DNA from 3 places in the Geobacillus sp. C56-T3 genome. Region 2 is predicted to be linked to each of the others. Evidence: a T-box and tRNA genes for the amino acid it is inferred to sense, from the RefSeq annotation. Region 2 holds a T-box; the other regions hold tRNA genes.
The links. A T-box is a leader RNA that pairs with one kind of tRNA and senses whether it is charged. The one in region 2 lies ahead of pheS (phenylalanine--tRNA ligase subunit alpha), so its partner is inferred to be a tRNA-Phe.
Positions count from the first base shown of each region.

Region 1: it has a tRNA-Phe gene. The T-box ahead of pheS (phenylalanine--tRNA ligase subunit alpha) is inferred to sense a tRNA for this amino acid. The anticodon was not compared.
Region 3: it has a tRNA-Phe gene. The T-box ahead of pheS (phenylalanine--tRNA ligase subunit alpha) is inferred to sense a tRNA for this amino acid. The anticodon was not compared.

Region 1 covers NC_014206.1:634,076-637,322, reverse strand. Annotated here, with positions in the region: gene GC56T3_RS03355 (YobA family protein) at 1-116, opposite strand, end outside; tRNA gene GC56T3_RS03350 (tRNA-Leu) at 370-454, opposite strand; tRNA gene GC56T3_RS03345 (tRNA-Cys) at 520-590, opposite strand; tRNA gene GC56T3_RS03340 (tRNA-Gly) at 600-671, opposite strand; tRNA gene GC56T3_RS03335 (tRNA-Gln) at 677-751, opposite strand; tRNA gene GC56T3_RS03330 (tRNA-His) at 767-839, opposite strand; tRNA gene GC56T3_RS03325 (tRNA-Trp) at 857-930, opposite strand; tRNA gene GC56T3_RS03320 (tRNA-Tyr) at 940-1,024, opposite strand; tRNA gene GC56T3_RS03315 (tRNA-Thr) at 1,031-1,106, opposite strand; tRNA gene GC56T3_RS03310 (tRNA-Phe) at 1,268-1,343, opposite strand; tRNA gene GC56T3_RS03305 (tRNA-Asp) at 1,677-1,752, opposite strand; tRNA gene GC56T3_RS03300 (tRNA-Met) at 1,758-1,834, opposite strand; tRNA gene GC56T3_RS03295 (tRNA-Val) at 2,016-2,091, opposite strand; tRNA gene GC56T3_RS03290 (tRNA-Glu) at 2,101-2,172, opposite strand; tRNA gene GC56T3_RS03285 (tRNA-Ser) at 2,187-2,277, opposite strand; tRNA gene GC56T3_RS03280 (tRNA-Asn) at 2,282-2,356, opposite strand; rRNA gene GC56T3_RS03270 (23S ribosomal RNA) at 2,848-3,247, opposite strand, start outside.
Region 2 covers NC_014206.1:836,458-839,704, forward strand. Annotated here, with positions in the region: gene GC56T3_RS04295 (RNA methyltransferase) at 1-603, shown strand, start outside; gene GC56T3_RS04300 (hypothetical protein) at 645-974, shown strand; T-box leader at 1,030-1,265, shown strand; gene pheS (phenylalanine--tRNA ligase subunit alpha) at 1,365-2,399, shown strand; gene pheT (phenylalanine--tRNA ligase subunit beta) at 2,421-3,247, shown strand, end outside.
Region 3 covers NC_014206.1:3,126,746-3,129,992, forward strand. Annotated here, with positions in the region: tRNA gene GC56T3_RS15455 (tRNA-His) at 228-300, opposite strand; tRNA gene GC56T3_RS15460 (tRNA-Thr) at 308-383, opposite strand; tRNA gene GC56T3_RS15465 (tRNA-Ser) at 739-829, opposite strand; tRNA gene GC56T3_RS15470 (tRNA-Ile) at 849-925, opposite strand; tRNA gene GC56T3_RS15475 (tRNA-Met) at 931-1,007, opposite strand; tRNA gene GC56T3_RS15480 (tRNA-Ala) at 1,025-1,097, opposite strand; tRNA gene GC56T3_RS15485 (tRNA-Pro) at 1,106-1,179, opposite strand; tRNA gene GC56T3_RS15490 (tRNA-Arg) at 1,186-1,259, opposite strand; tRNA gene GC56T3_RS15495 (tRNA-Leu) at 1,265-1,350, opposite strand; tRNA gene GC56T3_RS15500 (tRNA-Gly) at 1,356-1,430, opposite strand; tRNA gene GC56T3_RS15505 (tRNA-Lys) at 1,438-1,510, opposite strand; tRNA gene GC56T3_RS15510 (tRNA-Thr) at 1,683-1,755, opposite strand; tRNA gene GC56T3_RS15515 (tRNA-Phe) at 2,034-2,109, opposite strand; tRNA gene GC56T3_RS15520 (tRNA-Asp) at 2,427-2,502, opposite strand; tRNA gene GC56T3_RS15525 (tRNA-Met) at 2,508-2,584, opposite strand; tRNA gene GC56T3_RS15530 (tRNA-Val) at 2,765-2,840, opposite strand; rRNA gene rrf (5S ribosomal RNA) at 2,849-2,965, opposite strand.

The sequences.
Region 1 (3,247 bases), 200 kb from region 2:
CCTTCAATGGCATAGCGGTCAGTTTGCCCGCTACAACCTGCCAACCAAACACTCCACACGGCGGCAATGAAAGCAAGCCATCTTTTCAGCCCAATCTCCTCCTCCTTTGTTATCATTAGTCGCATTTACGAAAAAATCGTTTCACTCTTTTATGAAAAGCTCCAGTTTGTCAAATCCATCATGGGTACTAAAAAAACATGATGATTGACGAAATCATGGATGATCTAGATGGTAGAAATGCAAAATTCGTGCAAAATTTTTTCGGATTCTATCGTTTTTTCGGAATTCCCAGAAAATGAAAAACGACCGCAAACGCGGTCGTATCAAGGGTTCCACGATTTTAGATCGTGGGCTATCGAATTCCAAGGATGCCGATGGTGGGAGTCGAACCCACACGGGGGGCTACCCCACACGATTTTGAGTCGTGCGCGTCTGCCAATTCCGCCACATCGGCGCGACAATTAACAATTTACCAAATCATCTTTCAACTGTCAACACTTTTTTATTCATTAGATATGAAGGCGGCACCCGGATTCGAACCGGGGGTAAAGGTTTTGCAGACCTCTGCCTTACCACTTGGCTATGCCGCCTTGATCGAGAGCGGAAGACGGGACTCGAACCCGCGACCCCCACCTTGGCAAGGTGGTGTTCTACCACTGAACTACTTCCGCATCCGTGGCTGGGGTAGCTGGATTCGAACCAACGCATCACGGAGTCAAAGTCCGTTGCCTTACCGCTTGGCTATACCCCAACGCTGTAAGTGAAGGGCGACTAGTGGGAATCGAACCCACGCATGCCAGAGCCACAATCTGGTGCGTTAACCACTTCGCCATAGTCGCCATAATCATGATAGGAATGGCAGGGGCAGTAGGAATCGAACCCACACCGGAGGTTTTGGAGACCTCTGTTCTACCATTAAACTATGCCCCTTTGTTAAGATGGTGGAGGGGGACGGATTCGAACCGCCGAACCCAAAGGGAGCGGATTTACAGTCCGCCGCGTTTAGCCACTTCGCTACCCCTCCAAGGAATGGTGCCGACTGCAGGACTTGAACCCGCAACCTACTGATTACGATTCAGTTGCTCTACCAATTGAGCTAAGTCGGCATAATTATGATATAAATCGTGGCTCATTGTTCATTTGTTGTGTCCCTTCCTCTACCAGCCAATTCGAAGAAGCTGGGTGCGTCGGGACAACTCGCAACCGATTCGATGAAGCGGATGCTCGTCTCTGCCAATAGAGCTAAGTCAGCTTGCTATCAATTATATGGTGGCTCGGGACGGAATCGAACCGCCGACACAAGGATTTTCAGTCCTTTGCTCTACCGACTGAGCTACCGAGCCGTATCTTATTTTTCCCTTGTTCGTTGATGACTTTTGTGTCCCTTCCTCTACCAGCCAATTCGAAGATGCTGGGTGCGTCAGGACAACTCGCAGCAGATTCGACGATGCGGATGCTCGTCTCTACCGACTGAGCTACCGAGCCATATTAAGTTTTACGCTACTTTACTTGTGCTGCATTGTGCCTCTTCCTCTGCCAGCGGATTCGAAGATGCTGGATGCGTCGAGGCAACTCGATGCGAATTCGATGAAACGGATGCTCGTCTCTACCGACCGAGCTGCCGAGCCGTATTTCACCGATCACATGATTCGTTGCATCATGCATTTTTGGAAAGATGGCGGTCCCGACGGGACTCGAACCCGCGATCTCCTGCGTGACAGGCAGGCATGTTAACCACTACACTACGGGACCAATTTTGGTTGCGGGGGCAGGATTTGAACCTGCGACCTTCGGGTTATGAGCCCGACGAGCTACCGGACTGCTCCACCCCGCGACGATAAGAAAGTAAATTAATTTGCACAATGCTCTTATCGTTGTTGTTCGTCGCCTCTTCCTCTACAAGCTGATTCAAAGATGCCAGATGCGTCGAGGCAACTCGAAGCGGATTCGATGAAGCAAAGGCTCGTTGCTCCACCCCGCGATGATGAGAAAGCAAGTCAGCTTTTATATTAAGATGGTGGAGGATGACGGGATCGAACCGCCGACCCCTTGCTTGTAAGGCAAGTGCTCTCCCAGCTGAGCTAATCCTCCACAAAGAAGTGACCCGTACGGGATTCGAACCCGTGTTACCGCCGTGAAAGGGCGGTGTCTTAACCACTTGACCAACGGGCCATGCTGATGGATAATGGCGGAGAGCAAGGGATTCGAACCCTTGAGGCGCTATTCACGCCTACACGATTTCCAATCGTGCTCCTTCGACCACTCGGACAGCTCTCCACGATGGCTCCGCAGGCAGGATTCGAACCTGCGACCAATCGGTTAACAGCCGATTGCTCTACCACTGAGCTACTGCGGAATCATAACGACGGTCAATTCTCCCAACAAGATGTCCTGCCTCTTCCTCTGCCAGCCGATTCAAAGAAGCTGGACGCGTCAAGGCAACTCGCAGTTCATCCGATGATGCAAATGCTCGTCACTGAGCTGCTGCGAAATGACATCTCTTTAGACATTTACTATTATAATGATTCGCGCTGAGCTGTCAAGAGTTTTTTCATTCCCTCAAAACTAGATAACCGTCGGAAGAAGCCGCTCGCCTGCGCTTTTCGCTGTCTAGTTCCGGCCGCCATCGGCTCGCGACGCTTCGGTCCTGCTGCGGCGGGCTAAGCCCGCTCGCAGGCCCTCCAGCGCACCTCGCCGATAAGCGGGCGGCCTCCACTTTTCTTGCTGTCCAGTTCCAGCGCCTAGCTCTCTTCTGCCAAATAACCTTCCCCCTCGGGGTGCAAGCACCCCAGCGGGTGAAGAACATTTGGCTTCGAGAGCTAATCGCGGCGCTTTCACTTTTCTCACTAGGTCAAGCCCTCGATCGATTAGTATCCGTCAGCTCCACGTGTCGCCACGCTTCCACCTCGGACCTATCGACCTCGTCATCTTCGAGGGATCTTACCCGCTTCACGCGGTGGGAAATCTCATCTTGAGGGGGGCTTCACGCTTAGATGCTTTCAGCGCTTATCCCGTCCGCACATAGCTACCCAGCGGTGCCCCTGGCGGGACAACTGGTACACCAGCGGTGCGTCCATCCCGGTCCTCTCGTACTAAGGACAGCTCCTCTCAAATTTCCTCCGCCCGCGACGGATAGGGACCGAACTGTCTCACGACGTTCTGAACCCAGCTCGCGTACCGCTTTAATGGGCGAACAGCCCAACCCTTGGGACCGACTACAGCCCCAGGATGCGATGAGCCGACATCG
Region 2 (3,247 bases):
ATCGTTGATGAGCGGACGGCTGTCCCGCCCGGCTGGAACGTCACAGGTGTCCCGGTTACGATCGTGACCGAAGCGGTGATGAGGGCGATCAGCAGCACGGAGACGCCGCAAGGCATCGCCGCGGTGTGCCGAAAGTTGCCAGCCGAGCTTGAAGGCGTGAAGACCGCCTTGCTTATTGACGCCGTGCAAGATCCGGGCAATCTTGGGACGATGATCCGCACCGCCGATGCCGCTGGGATCGATGCCGTCATCCTCGGTGAGGGATGCGCCGACTTGTACAATCCGAAAGTGGTGCGGGCGACGCAAGGGTCGCTGTTTCACCTTCCGGTTGTCAAAGGCGATCTGGCACAATGGATCGCGCGTTTCAAGGAGCAGGGCATTCCGGTGTACGGCACCGCCTTGGAGAACGCCGTCGATTACCGCACCGTTCCACAATCGTCTTCGTTCGCCATACTCGTCGGCAATGAAGGAAGCGGCGTCCGACCCGACCTGCTGCGCCTAACGACAGAGAACGTGTACATCCCGATTTACGGCCGCGCCGAGTCGCTGAACGTCGCCGTTGCGGCCGGAATTTTGCTTTATTCCTTGCAGGCGGTGCGGTAAAATAGAATGGAAAATCAATAGGACAAGGGGGGCGGAGACGGATGGATGGCGAACTGCGGGCGTTATTGAACGCTGTGCTTGAGCGTCTTGATGTTCAAGGGGTCTACATCGAACAAATGCGCATGGATATCGTCAAGCTGCAAGGAAGCGTGAAACAACTCGAAGACAAAGTCGATCGCATCCAAAGTGATGTTGAGGCGATGAAAAAAGACATGGACGCTATGAAAAAGGACATGTTGGGGGTCAAAAAAGATGTCGCCGCGCTCAAGGGAGGGCAAGTGCGGCAGGAAAAAATTATGGAGCGCCTTGCCATCCGCTCGATTGAACAGGAAGCGGAAATCGATGAGCTGCGCAAAGAAATTTCGGCCTGACCTTGCCTTTGCCCACTCATTTGCGTATAATGAATAGCGACAATTTCCCATACGGACAACAACGATGACGGAGAAAAGTAGCTTGCTGCTCGCCATCCAGGGAGAAAACGCCATAGACTGGGAGCGTTTTTATGGCCGACGCAAGTGAAGTTCACCTCCTGAGTTGACACCGGGACCATCCCGACGAGGGATGTAAAGGTGTTCCGGCTTTCGGCCGTTATCGCAATGAAGTGAACAGCGCATTTCGGCTGTTAACAAGGGTGGTACCGCGAGCAACAACTCGTCCCTTACCGGGGCGGGTTTTTTTTATCATCTTAAACCGAGAAGCCCCCCGCTTCTACGCGTGAGCGTAAGTGGGAGAGCGTTCAACTGAAATGAGGAGGGATTGATGTGAAAGAACGGCTGTACGAGCTGAAACGCCAGGCGCTCGAACAAATCGGCCAAGCCCGCGACTTAAGAATGCTAAACGACGTGCGCGTCGCCTATTTAGGCAAAAAAGGGCCGATCACCGAAGTGCTGCGCGGCATGGGGGCATTGCCGCCGGAAGAGCGCCCGAAAATCGGCGCACTTGCCAATGAAGTAAGAGAGGCCATCCAACAGGCGCTGGAAGCGAAACAAGCGAAACTGGAACAGGAGGAAGTGGAGCGGAAGCTGGCTGCCGAGGCGATTGATGTGACGCTGCCGGGCCGTCCCGTGAGTCTTGGCAACCCGCATCCGCTGACGCGTGTCATTGAAGAAATTGAAGACTTGTTTATCGGCATGGGCTATACGGTCGCCGAAGGGCCGGAAGTGGAGACCGACTATTACAACTTTGAGGCGCTCAATTTGCCGAAAGGCCATCCGGCCCGCGATATGCAAGATTCGTTTTACATCACGGAAGAGATTTTGCTTCGCACCCATACGTCGCCGATGCAGGCGCGGACGATGGAAAAGCACCGCGGGCGCGGTCCAGTGAAAATCATTTGCCCGGGCAAAGTGTATCGCCGCGACACCGATGATGCGACGCATTCGCACCAGTTTACGCAAATTGAAGGATTGGTTGTTGACCGGAACATCCGGATGAGCGATTTGAAAGGGACGCTGCGCGAATTTGCCCGCAAGCTGTTCGGGGAAGGGCGCGACATCCGCTTCCGGCCGAGCTTTTTCCCGTTCACGGAACCATCGGTCGAAGTCGATGTGTCCTGCTTCCGCTGCGAAGGGCGGGGCTGTGGCGTCTGCAAAGGCACCGGTTGGATCGAAATTTTAGGAGCCGGCATGGTTCATCCGAACGTGCTTGAGATGGCCGGTTTTGATTCGAAAACGTACACCGGCTTCGCGTTCGGCATGGGGCCGGAGCGGATCGCGATGCTGAAATACGGCATTGATGACATCCGCCATTTCTATCAAAACGATCTACGTTTCTTGCGGCAATTTTTGCGTGTGTAACAGAAAAAGGAGGAGTTGGGAATGCTCGTTTCTTACCGTTGGCTAGGGGAATACGTCGATTTGACGGGTATCACCGCCAAAGAGCTCGCGGAGCGGATTACGAAAAGCGGCATTGAAGTCGAGCGGGTCGAGGCGCTTGACCGCGGGATGAACGGCGTTGTCATCGGTCATGTGCTTGAGTGTGAGCCGCACCCGAACGCGGATAAACTGCGGAAATGCCTCGTCGATCTCGGCGAAGGCGAGCCGGTGCAAATCATTTGCGGCGCCCCGAACGTCGCCAAAGGGCAAAAAGTCGCCGTCGCCAAAGTCGGGGCGGTGCTGCCGGGCAACTTTAAAATCAAACGGGCGAAGTTGCGCGGCGAAGAATCGAACGGCATGATTTGTTCGCTCCAAGAGCTTGGCGTCGAAACGAAAGTCGTGCCGAAAGACTACGCGGACGGCATTTTCGTCTTTCCAAGCGACGCGCCGGTCGGCGCCGATGCCATCGAGTGGCTCGGCTTGCATGACGAAGTGTTAGAGCTCGCCTTGACACCAAACCGCGCCGACTGTTTAAGCATGATCGGCATCGCCTATGAAGTCGCCGCCATTCTCGGCCGTGAAGTAAAGCCGCCGAAAGCGGCGGTCAAAGAAACGAACGAAAACGTTCACGACTATATTTCGGTGCGCGTTGAGGCGCCGGAAGACAATCCGCTGTACGCTGGACGGATTGTGAAAAACGTCCGGATCGGCCCGTCGCCTCTTTGGATGCAAGCGCGTTTGATGGCGGCTGGTATTCGCCCGCACAACAACGTCGTCGACATTACGAACTACATTTTGCTTGAGTACGGCCAGCCGCTTCATGCGTTTGA
Region 3 (3,247 bases), 1.4 Mb from region 2:
CGGATTCGATGATGCAGATGCTCGTGGCTGAGGTTTTACCACTAAACTACACACGCATATCATTTGGAATCAACATCTGCCACGCTCTTCCATGCCCCTTCCTCTACCAGCTGGTTCACAGAAGCCGGATGCGTCGGGGCAACTCGAAGCGGATTCGATGATGCAGATGCTCGTGGCTGAGGTTTTACCACTAAACTACACACGCAAATATAGAATATAATGAAAAGGGCGACTAGTGGGAATCGAACCCACGCATGCCAGAGCCACAATCTGGTGCGTTAACCACTTCGCCATAGTCGCCTCGATCTGGTGCCGGCTGCAGGACTTGAACCCGCAACCTACTGATTACAAGTCAGTTGCTCTACCAATTGAGCTAAGCCGGCACATTTAAAATTAGCTAGTGACTCATGTTGTCTGCCTGGTTGTGCCTCTTCCTCTGCAAGCTGATTCGAGGAAGCTGAGTGCGTCGAGGCAACTCGCAACCAATTCGATGATGCCGATGCTCGTCTCTACCAATTGAGCTAAGCCGGCATATTTAGTAATGAAACAGTGACTCCTATTATGCTGAACTGTGCCTCTTCCTCTTCCAGCTAATTCGAGGAAGTCAAATGCTCGGTGTCCCTTCCTCTGCAAGCTTATTCAAAGAAGCGGGATGCGTCGGGACAACTCGCAACAGATTCGACGATGCGAATGCTCGTCTCTACCAATTGAGCTAAGCCGGCATGATTTTAAAGTGCATGGCGGAGGAGGAGGGATTCGAACCCCCGCGCGCCTTGCGGCGCCTCTCGGTTTTCAAGACCGACCCCTTCAACCACTTGGGTACTCCTCCAAAAAAGCAACAATAATAATGGTGGACCTTGTAGGACTCGAACCTACGACCGGACGGTTATGAGCCGTCTGCTCTAACCAGCTGAGCTAAAGGTCCGATAATGGTGGCGGTGGAGGGGATCGAACCCCCGACCTCACGGGTATGAACCGTACGCTCTAGCCAGCTGAGCTACACCGCCAAATTTAAGTCAAAAGGTGGAGCCTATCGGGATCGAACCGATGACCTCCTGCTTGCAAAGCAGGCGCTCTCCCAGCTGAGCTAAGGCCCCATGATAAATCGGGAAGACAGGATTTGAACCTGCGACCTCACGGACCCGAACCGTGTGCTCTACCAAGCTGAGCTACTTCCCGACAAAACGCGCTCGAGAGGATTCGAACCCCTAACCTTCTGATCCGTAGTCAGATGCTCTATCCAATTGAGCTACGAGCGCACAAGTGCCGAGGGCCGGACTCGAACCGGCACGGTAGTTACCTACCCCAGGATTTTAAGTCCTGTGCGTCTGCCAATTCCGCCACCCCGGCGGAAGTGGAGCGGAAGACGGGGCTCGAACCCGCGACCCCCACCTTGGCAAGGTGGTGTTCTACCGCTGAACTACTTCCGCAAGACGATGAGCCATGGAGGACTCGAACCTCCGACCCTCTGATTAAAAGTCAGATGCTCTACCTACTGAGCTAATGGCTCATGGGTTCAATAACACTCCGAGACAACAATGTCCCTTCCACTGCCAGCTGATTCGAAGATGCAGGATGCGTCGGGACAACTCGAAGCGAACTCGAAGATGTAACGCTCGTTACTGAGCTAATGGCTCGCGGTTGCCGCCTTAATGGCTTAAGGGGTTATTAAGGAATAAGAATGCCGGCTGCAGGACTTGAACCCGCAACCTACTGATTACAAGTCAGTTGCTCTACCAATTGAGCTAAGCCGGCACATTTAAAATTAGCTAGTGACTCATGTTGTCTGCCTGGTTGTGCCTCTTCCTCTACAAGTTGATTCGAGGAAGTCAAATGCTCGGTGTCCCTTCCTCTGCAAGCTTATTCAAAGAAGTGGGATGCGTCGGGACAACTCGCAACAGATTCGACGATGCGAGTGCTCGTGGCTACCCATTGAACTAAGCCGGGGTGGTTTGAACATCTGACATGTCTGTGAACTACTCCCACTTAGCTTTGCATGAAGCGGGAACCTTCTTTCGGAACTATGATAAAAATGGTGGCTCGGGACGGAATCGAACCGCCGACACAAGGATTTTCAGTCCTTTGCTCTACCGACTGAGCTACCGAGCCGTATCTTATTTTTCCCTTGTTCGTTGATGACTTTTGTGTCCCTTCCTCTACCAGCCAATTCGAAGAAGCTGGGTGCGTCGGGACAACTCGCAGCAGATTCGAAGATGCGGATGCTCGTCTCTACCGACTGAGCTACCGAGCCATATTAAGTTTTACGCTGCTTTACTTGTGCTACATTGTGCCTCTTCCTCTGCCAGCGGATTCGAAGATGCTGGATGCGTCGAGGCAACTCGAAGCGAATTCGATGAAGCGGATGCTCATCTCTACCGACTGAGCTACCGAGCCATATTTTTTCATCTTTCACAATTTTGAAAGAATGGCGGTCCCGACGGGACTCGAACCCGCGATCTCCTGCGTGACAGGCAGGCATGTTAACCACTACACTACGGGACCAATTTTGGTTGCGGGGGCAGGATTTGAACCTGCGACCTTCGGGTTATGAGCCCGACGAGCTACCGGACTGCTCCACCCCGCGACGATAGGAAATTCAACTGGTTTTCATAATGATCCGGGCGTGCTATTCATTGCCTCTTCCTCTACTAGCTGATTCGAGGGAGCTGGGTGCGTCGAGGCAACTCGATGCGGATTCGATGAAGCAAAGGCTCGTTGCTCCACCCCGCGATGATGAGAAAGCAAGTCAGCTTTTATATTAAGATGGTGGAGGATGACGGGATCGAACCGCCGACCCCTTGCTTGTAAGGCAAGTGCTCTCCCAGCTGAGCTAATCCTCCACGAAATTGCCTAGCAGCGACCTACTCTTGCAGGGGCGCTGGCCCCAACTACCATCGGCGCTGGAGGGCTTAACTTCCGTGTTCGGGATGGGAACGGGTGTTTCCCCTCCGCCATAGCCACTAGGCAACAATGGACAAGTCTTATTATAAGGAAAGTTGACCTGTTGTCAAGACTTTTTCATTCCCTCAAAACTAGATAACCGTGCTCAGGAAGAAGCCGCTCGCCTGCGCTTTTCGCTGTCTAGTTCCGGCCGCCATCGGCTCGCGACGCTTCGGTCCTGCTGCGGCGGGCTAAGCCCGCTCGCAGGCCCTCCAGCGCACCTCGCCGATAAGCGGGCGGCCTCCACTTTTCTTGCTGTCCAGTTCCAGCGCCTAGCTCTCTTCTGCCAAATAACCTTCCCCCTCGG